DNA from 2 places in the Streptomyces sp. NPDC046197 genome. Region 2 is predicted to be linked to the other one. Evidence: riboswitches for the same ligand, from Rfam matches in the RefSeq annotation. Region 2 holds a riboswitch; the other holds the start of a gene.

The links. Region 2 has a riboswitch for cobalamin ahead of AB0A61_RS05435 (cobalamin biosynthesis protein). Riboswitches for the same ligand answer to the same signal wherever they lie in the genome.
Region 1: linked by a shared signal. The riboswitch ahead of AB0A61_RS07920 (CbtB-domain containing protein) and the one ahead of AB0A61_RS05435 (cobalamin biosynthesis protein) in region 2 are both predicted to bind cobalamin.

Annotation. Positions count from the first base shown of each region.
Region 1 is NZ_JBEYZY010000004.1:189,755-194,264, reverse strand. Features, by position in the region: partial or broken gene AB0A61_RS07935 (short-chain fatty acyl-CoA regulator family protein) at 1-84, shown strand, start outside; gene AB0A61_RS07930 (histidine phosphatase family protein) at 125-715, shown strand; gene AB0A61_RS07925 (CbtA family protein) at 991-1,743, opposite strand; gene AB0A61_RS07920 (CbtB-domain containing protein) at 1,765-1,986, opposite strand; cobalamin riboswitch at 2,022-2,163, opposite strand; gene AB0A61_RS07915 (hypothetical protein) at 2,224-2,466, opposite strand; gene AB0A61_RS07910 (DUF6400 family protein) at 2,453-2,767, opposite strand; gene AB0A61_RS07905 (alpha/beta fold hydrolase) at 2,898-3,677, opposite strand; gene AB0A61_RS07900 (alpha/beta fold hydrolase) at 3,740-4,510, opposite strand, start outside.
Region 2 is NZ_JBEYZY010000003.1:59,140-63,649, forward strand. Features, by position in the region: gene AB0A61_RS05420 (lysozyme) at 1-294, shown strand, start outside; gene AB0A61_RS05425 (inorganic phosphate transporter) at 436-1,704, shown strand; gene AB0A61_RS05430 (hypothetical protein) at 1,738-1,968, shown strand; cobalamin riboswitch at 2,091-2,234, shown strand; gene AB0A61_RS05435 (cobalamin biosynthesis protein) at 2,334-3,290, shown strand; gene AB0A61_RS05440 (cobyric acid synthase) at 3,287-4,510, shown strand, end outside.

The DNA.
Region 1 (4,510 bases), on a different contig from region 2:
CGGCCACCGGCCGGCGGACGGCTGGCCATCGCCCCGGACCGGCGTACGTACGTGCCGTACCCCGTGGAGACCCACACCCTTTGACACCGCCGACACCGACGACACCCACCGCAGGAGCAGCCACGTGACCAGCCGCGTGACCTTCGTCTCGCCCGCCACGAGCCCGTCGCTGCGGCAGGCCCGTTTCTACGGGGGCGACTCGATCGACGACGTCGGGGCGGCCCACGCCCGCTCGGCAGCGGGCTCTCTGCCCGCGCCCGCCCGTGTGTTGGTCGCCCCGAGCGTGCGCTGCCTTCAGACGGCTGAGGCGCTCGGCCTGGACGGCGTGGAGATACCGGAGCTCAAGGGGCTGGATGTGGGCCGATGGAGCGGGCGCACCCTCGAGGAGGTGGGAGCCGCCGAGCCGGAAGCAGTGGGACGCTGGCTCACCGACCCCGGCTGGGCAGCACACGGCGGGGAGTCGGTGCGGGACGTGTGCGAGCGGATCGGGGGCTGGCTGGACACCGCACAGGACACAGAAGGACGTACGGTCGCGGTGGTCGAGCCGGAGATCGTGCGGGCCGCGGTCGTTCATGTCCTGGGCCTGCCCGCGGCTGCCTTCTGGCGGCTCGACGTACCGCCGTTGACGGCCACGGAACTCAGCGGACGAACCGGACGCTGGAACCTACGGCTTGGCAGGCCCCTGGCCGTCTCGCCCGACGGCTGGACGCGTTGAGACGGCGCGGGCGCAGCAGTGCGGGAAGCCACGGGCGCCGTGGCTCGGAAGGCCGCGGGCGCCTCAACCCTTGCGGGTGAGCCCGAGGGCCACGCCCCGGTGACGTGGCGCGGTCCTCGGGTCCGTCATGCTGCGCCGAGGATGCGGGCAGGCCGAGGTCGAGCAGGACCACGTCGGACCGGCGCGCGGCCACCAGGCGTGGCGCGGTGTCCGCGTCGGGGCGCGAGAGGGCCCCTCGGACGGTTCCGAGGGGCCCTCTCGTGTTCCGGGACTGTTCAGTTCGGGGCGGGAACCGTCCCTCTGGACAGGGCCGTTGCCTGCTTGGGGTTCAGCTGCCGCTCGGCCAACTCGCCGAAGAGCAGGCCGAATCCGCCCCACAGGACGGCCTGGACGGCCAGGGCGGACAGGCGGAACCGCCACAGCAGGGTGGCCGGGAAGTCCTTCGGGACCTCGTTGACGGCCGGCAGGAAGGCGTAGGCCAGGCCGATCACGGCGGCGAAGGCGGCCACCGCGACCACCGTCGCCCACCAGGTGCCGAGGCCGGGCGCCAGGCGCTTGCCCAGGATCGTGGCAGCGACCGCGAGCAGCACGCTGAGCAGCATCATCAGGAAGTACAGGGCGGTCCGCTTGCCGATGGTGTCGGAGTTGCCGACCGACGGCGGATTGGCCGGGTACTTCAGGAAGGGGACGACGTACACGGCGAGCAGCGCGCAGCCCGAGAGCAGGAGTGCCGTGGCACGCGGGCTGAAGCGGCCGACCCGGCCCAGCGCGAAGCAGTACGCGAGCGCGGCGATGCCGCCGAAGGCGACCCCGTAGACCAGGACGCCGGTGGCGAGACCGGCGGTGGACTGCAGGGAGCGGGAGACGACCTCCATCTCGTGCTCGTGGGAGTGGGCTTCCTCGAAGCTGATCGCCTTGTCGACGTTCGGCTCACCGAGAAGGTAGGCGGCGATCAGGGCGAGCACGCCGGCCGCAAGGCCGGCGAGCATGCCCCGCACGAGGAGCTTCCTTACCGTTGGGGAGTTCATGGGCGTGCGGCGTCCCTCACGTCAGTGACAGGGGAAGCCGAGCAGATGACGGGCGTCATGCACCCACTCGTGGACGTCCGTGCCGTTGAACACGGAGGTGGCGCCCTGCTCGGCGCCGACGAAGTACAGCAGGACCAGCATCAGGATGCCGAAGAAGACCGCCCAGGGAGCTATCGCCTTCAGCGGCAGCTTGGCGGGGATGGCAGGAGTGGTGGCTGTCGGCTGGGCGACGGTCTGCGCCATGGCAGAACCTCCTCCGGGAGCTCGCGTCCCATCTCGGTGGTGCACAGGACGACGGCCACGGGTCTGACTCACGACATGCCTCGGCAGCATCTCGCATACAGTGGCGCGACCGTGCCGGTTTCCCACCGGCTTCCGTCTCGCCGTCGTCGATATCGGACCGACGGTACCGCGTCAGAGGTACCCGGCCAAGACCGCGTCACCTGACGTGATCTTCCTCTCGCACGGGGAAGGCGGCCGTTATCGCCCCGGACGGTCCTGGTTCGCGCGGGTGGCGCCGAAGTGGGTTTCGTGACTCCAGATGTGGGTGCACGACGGGCACTGCAGGTGGAGCAGGCTGCCCGTGTTGGAGAGCAGGTAACGCCAGTGCCTGGAGCAGGTGCTCCCCTGCTCGCACGTGGCGCACCCGCGGTGGTCGGCGCACCGGGGACAGTCCACCCAAGCGCGCCGCCCGATGTCGGCCTGCGGGTCAAGCGGCAGCATGACCGCCCCCTCCGCTCGGGAGCACTCCGGCCGCGACCAGTTCGTCGTACAGACGCTGCTGCTCCGGGCTGAGGCCGGAGTACAGCATCTCGTAGGCCTCCTCTTCTCCCCGGAGTGCCGCGACGGGGTCCCAGTCCGGGCCGAGAGCGGCCATGACATGGGTGCGCCGCAGCATTTCGTGTGCGTTCAGGTCGAGGGCGAAGTCGACCGGTGCGGAGCTGCCGGGTCGGTCCGCCGCGGGCCTGCTCGCTGCGGCGGGTTCGTCCGGTTCGCCGGGAAGGACGGGGCCATGGGAGGACATGCGATCGAACGTAGGTAGGCCTTCCCCCCTGCGGCAAGGGCAGGTGGGGGAAGTCACAGCAGGTCGGCGGCGCCGACGGGACCCGTGGGGGCCGGGGACGAGCGCCGCCACGGGGCCCGTCCCCGGCACTTCACCCCTTGGAGGTCAGGAACCGGTCGAGGGTCCTGGTCAGCTCGGCCGGCTTCTCCACGGGAAGTTCGTGACCGGCGTCGATGATGCGCACTTCGGCGTCCGGGTAGGCCTTCGCCAGGCGCAGCATCTGCTGCACCGGCAGCTGGATGTCGTGGTAGCCGTGCACGAGGAGGGTGGGCACCTCGATCTCGCCCACCCGGTCGAGGACGTCGAAGGCACGCATCGCGGAGTAGCACGTCATGACGACCTCGCGCGGGGTGGCCGCGGAGGCGCGGATGTACTGCCGGATCTCCTCGCGGGGGTGGCCGGGGGCGAAGGCGCGCTGGATGTTGGCGGCGACGAACAGCTTGAAGGGGACCCGGGTCGACACCGCCATCAGCAGGCCCCTGCCCCGGCTGTAGGTCATCCGGCCGATGGAGTTCACCAGCACCAGCCGCTCGACTCGATCGGGGTGGTCGAGGGCGATCGTCTGCGCGATCATCCCGCCCATGGAGTGGCCGATCAGGACACACCGGTCGACCTTGAGGTGGTCCAGCAGGGTCACCACGTCGCGGGCCGGCTCCGCGATCGTCCGGGACCCCGCTCCGCCGCTCTCCCCGTGCCCGCGCAGGTCGAGCCGGATGACCCGGCGCTCGACGGAGAAGTGCTCCATCTGGTGGTCCCAGCGGTGCCGGTCGGCCGTCCAGCCGTGGATGAACACCAGGGGCACGCCGTCGCCGTCGCGCGGGCCCTGGTCGTCGTACGTCAGCAGCGCGCCGTCGACTTCGAGCTGCGGCATGGGGCGCCTCCTGGGGTGCATTCGATTACTGACGAGTACGGTAGTCGGCCGCCCGGCTGTCGTCACCGCCGTTCGCCGAGGAAGTCGAGGATGTGTCCGAACACGTCGAGGGCGGCGCCCCGGCCCAGGAAGGTGTCCAGATGGCCGTAGCCGGGGATCTCGGTGTATGTCACGTCCAACTGCGGTTGCCGGTGGGCGAGGACCTCGTGGCAGAGCTTCTGGGAGTCGAGCCACAGCCCGTTCTCGCTGCCGGCGAGGAGCAGCACCGGGGTGTCGATGCGGCCGGCCGCGTCGAGCGCGTTGGGGGGCAGGGCCCGGTAGCGGTGGTCGGTGTCGTGCCAGCGGACCACGGTGCGGGCCAGCTCGATGCGCCGCAGGTGGGGCAGGATCCACAGCGGTGCGGGGCCGAGCAGGTCGGCCAGCCGGTCGTGGGTGGCTTGGGACAGGTGCTCGTGCACGAAGAGCGAGGCGCCCGTGCCCCAGGCGGAGTTGTGCAGGATCTGGCAGGTGGGGTCGGGGCAGGACGCCTTCCGTGCGGCCAGCGCGAACAACGGCGTGTACCTGGACCACAGGCCCACCTTGCGGAAGTCCACGGGGATGTGGTCGATCCGGGTCTTGAGCAGCTCCCCCGCGACCGACATGCGCAGCGAGGTCCGGCCCGCGAGCTTCGGCGTCAGGAACACCCCCTGGGACACCACGCCCGCCAGCCCGGGCACCAGCCCCGCCGCCATGCTCAGGGACAGGGTGAGCGAGCCGATGCAGTGGGCGACCACGAACAGCGGGCGGTCGCCGACGCGTTCGCGGATGTGGGCGACGGCGGCGGGAATGTCGTA
Region 2 (4,510 bases):
ATGGTCGCCTGGATCAAGGCCTTCAGCGACGAGGTCCAGCGGGAGACCCGTCGCCTGCCGGTGATCTACACCACCACCCACTGGTGGAACACGTGCACCGGTGGCAGCAGCGCCTTCGCCGCCGACCACGCGCTGTGGATCGCCCGCCACTCCACCCAGGACACCGGGTCGCTGCCGTCCGGGTGGTCGTCCTGGACGTTCTGGCAGTACGACACCAGCGGCCTCCTTCCGGGTGACCAGAATCTCTTCAACGGGTCACCGGCTCGGCTGAAACGGTTCGCAAGGGGCTCGTAGCCCAGCAATACCGGGCTTTCGGGTCATCACGGCACGACGACCCCACCTCAGGACACCCCCAAGACCGTCCCAGTTCACCTTCCGTTCACTCTGGTTACGTACGTTCGTCCGGCCAACGACTTCTAAAGATTGCCTGGGTAAATGGAAAGCTTCTCGCTGATCCTCGCGATTGTGGTGGCAACCGCACTCGCGTTCGATTTCACGAACGGTTTCCACGACACCGCCAATGCGATGGCCACGACCATCTCCACTGGCGCGCTCAAGCCCAAGGTCGCGGTGGCCATGTCCGCCGCACTCAACCTTGTCGGCGCCTTCCTCTCCGTGGAGGTCGCCAACACGATCTCGAAGGGTCTCGTCGACGAGACCGGCATCCGTCCCGAGGTCATCTTCGCCGCCCTGGTCGGCGCGATCCTCTGGAACCTGCTGACCTGGCTGGTGGGGCTCCCCTCCAGCTCGTCGCACGCCCTCATGGGCGGCCTGATCGGCGCCACCATCGCCTCGGCCGGCATCGGCGCGGTGCACGGCGACGCGCTGGTCACCAAGGTGCTGATCCCGGCGGTCGCAGCCCCGGTCGTGGCGGGCGTCGCCGCGATGGTCGCGACCCGGCTGTCGTACACCGCCGGCCGGAAGTCCGACGGCAAGGCGGCCGAGAAGGGTCACCGGGCCGGACAGATCGCCTCCGCGGGCCTGGTCTCGCTGGCCCACGGCACCAACGACGCGCAGAAGACGATGGGCGTCATCACCCTCGCCCTGATCGCCGGCGGCGCCATCGCCCCCGGCTCCAACCCTCCCACCTGGGTCATCCTCGCCGCGGGCCTCGCCATCGCGCTCGGCACCTACATCGGCGGCTGGCGCATCATCCGCACCATGGGCACGGGCCTGACCGACCTTCAGCCGCAGCAGGGCTTCGCCGCCCAGACGAGTGCGGCCACGGCCATCCTGGCCTCCTCCCACCTCGGCTTCTCCCTCTCCACCACGCACGTCGTCTCCGGCTCGGTGATGGGCGCGGGCCTGGGCCGCAAGGGCGGTGTGGTCCGCTGGTCGACCGCCACCCGCATGGCCGTCGCCTGGGTGCTCACGCTGCCGGCCGCCGCCCTGGTCGGCGCCGGTGCGGAGGCCGTGACCGGCCTCGGCGACTGGGGCACCGCGATCGTCGCGGTCTTCCTGGTGGCGGCGAGCGCGGCGATCTGGAGGGTCTCGCGCCGCCAGGTCGTCGACCACACCAACGTCAACGACACCGAGGAGCCGGCCGGCGTGGTCACCACCGCGATCGCCGCCGTGACCCCGCCCCCGGCGGGTTCGGTGAGCGCCGGTGCCTCGGCCCCGGCGGCCGAGGACCTCGCGGCCACGATCCCCGCCCCGGCCCCCGCGCCCGCCGCCGAGTCGGCGGCCCCGCCCGCCGCCGTCTGAGCCCGCGTCCCAGGCAGAAGGAAGAGAAGCACCATGAAGATCGACTGGGCAGCCCTCGGCTCCGTCTTCGGCGTCAGCCTCGCCGTCACCGTGGGCCTCGTGGCCCTGTTCACGCTCGGCATCGCGGGCCTGTCCCGCCGCGAGCGGGCCGTCACCCAGGCCAACGGCGGCGGGGCGCTCGCGCTCACCGGCGCCTACGTCTGCTTCGCCACCTGCGCGGCCGCGGTGGCGTACGGCATCTACCTCATCATGGCGAAGGCCTGACGGCTGCACACTCGTCGTCCGCCCTGCCCGGAGCGCCTCGTCGGCGCTCCGGGCAGGGCGGCTTCGTGCCCTGGTGTGGGCCTCATCTCAGTCTCCCTTCCCAGGTCAGCAGCAAGTTGACGGGTGTTCGCGCGCCGTGGTGGACTGCCCGGGCCAACTACGGCGGCAGAAGAGGAAGCCGGTGTGAATCCGGCGCGGTCCCGCCACTGTGACCGGGGAAGGAATTTCCCGGGAGCCAGGAACTCTCACCGCCGGTCTCGTCGAACCAGGGCGCGGACACCCTGAGTGAGGACATATCGCCATGCGCGGCTGCCGATCCAGGTTCACTACCCGGCCAGTGACTGCCCCGGCCATCGGCTGAACCGATGGGTGCCGATCGCGACTTCGCGTACGGCGCCGCCGCCGGCCTTCTCGGTGACCTGCTCCTCGGCGACCCGCGCCGCGGACATCCGGTCGCCGTGTTCGGGCGGGCCGCGGGTGCCGTGGAACGCGTGCTGTGGCGGGACCACCGGGGGTGGGGCGCCCTGCACACCGCCGTGTGCGTGGGGGGCACCGTCTCCCTGGCGGCGCTCGCCGCGTCCGCCCTGCGTCCCTCCCGGACCGCCTCAGCCGCCCTGACCGCGACCGCCACCTGGGCCGTCGTCGGGGGGACTTCGCTCGCCCGGGAGGCGCGGAGCATCGGGCGGGCACTGGAGGCGGGGGACGTCGAGGCGGCCCGGGCCCGGCTCCCGCATCTGTGCGGACGGGACCCCCAGGCCCTGGACGCGGACGGCATCGCCCGGGCCGTGGTGGAGTCCGTCGCCGAGAACACCTCGGACGCGGTGGTCGGCGCCCTGGTGTGGGGAGCCGTGGGCGGCGTGCCCGGGCTGCTCGGTTTCCGGGCGGTCAACACCCTCGACGCCATGGTCGGGCACAAGTCGCCGAAGTACCGCCGCTACGGCTGGGCCTCGGCGCGGCTCGACGACCTCGCCGGGTGGCCGGGGGCGCGCCTGACCGCCGTACTGGCGGCCGCCGCGGGTCCGGACCCGCGGGGCGCCGCGCGCGCCTGGCGGGCCGACGCCGTCCGGCACCCGAGCCCCAACGCCGGGCCCGTGGAAGCCTCCTTCGCGGGCGCGCTCGGGGTGCGGCTGGGCGGAACCCTGTCGTACGGCGGGCGCGTCGAGCACCGGCCGGTGCTCAACGGCCGGGGACGCGCCGTGCGGACCGGTGACATCGAGCGGGCGGTACGGCTCTCCCGTCGGGTGAGCCTGCTCGCGCTCGGCGTCAGTGTGGCCGGGCGGGCGGCCGCCCGCCGGATCCTCGCGAAGGGACGCACGTCATGAGCGGTGGTCTGCTCGTCGCCGGCACCACCTCCGACGCCGGCAAGAGCGTCGTCACCGCCGGGATCTGCCGGTGGCTGGTACGGCAGGGGGTCAAGGTCGCGCCCTTCAAGGCGCAGAACATGTCCCTCAACTCGTTCGTCACCCGTGAGGGCGCCGAGATCGGACGCGCGCAGGCCATGCAGGCCCAGGCGTGCCGCATCGAGCCCACCGCGCTGATGAACCCCGTGCTGCTCAAGCCGGGCGGCGAACAGAGCAGCCAGGTGGTGCTGCTGGGCAGGCCGGTCGGAGAACTGAGCGCGCGCGGGTACCACGGCGGGCGGCAGCAGCGGCTGCTCGGCACCGTGCTGGACTGTCTCACGGAGTTGCGGGGCAGGTATGACGCGGTGATCTGTGAGGGGGCCGGCAGTCCTGCCGAGATCAATCTGCGGCGGACCGACATCGTGAACATGGGCATCGCCCGCAACGCGAGGCTTCCCGTGCTCGTCGTCGGTGACATCGACCGCGGCGGCGTCTTCGCCTCGTTCTTCGGCACCGTCGCCCTGCTGTCCCGCGAGGACCAGGAACTCGTCGCCGGGTTCCTGGTCAACAAGTTCCGTGGTGACGTGAGCCTGCTGGAGCCGGGTCTGGACATGCTGCGCGGTCTCACCGGGCGGCGCACCTACGGCGTGCTGCCCTTCCGGCACGGCCTCGGCATCGACGAGGAGGACGGGCTGCGGGTGTCCCTGCGGGGATCGGTGCGGGAGTCCGTGGTGGCTCCCGCGGTCGGTGCGGACGTGCTGCGGGTCGCGGTCTGCGCGATACCCCTCATGTCCAATTTCACCGACGTGGACGCGCTGGCCGCCGAACCGGGCGTCGTGGTGCGGTTCGTGGACCGGCCCGAGGAGCTGGCCGACGCCGACCTCGTGGTGGTCCCCGGAACCCGGGGCACGGTCCGCGCCCTGGAGTGGCTGCGCGAGCGTGGTCTCGCGGCGGCGATCGAACGGCGCGCCGCCGAGGGGCGGCCCGTCCTCGGCGTCTGCGGCGGCTTCCAGATCCTCGGCGAGCACATCGAGGACGAGGTCGAGAGCCGCCGGGGGCAGGTGGACGGGCTCGGGGTGCTTCCCGTGCGGGTGCGGTTCGCCCGTGAGAAGACCCTCGCCCGGCCGGTCGGCGAGGCCCTCGGGGAGCGTGTCGAGGGCTACGAGATCCACCACGGAGTCGCCGACGTCCTGGGCGGCGAA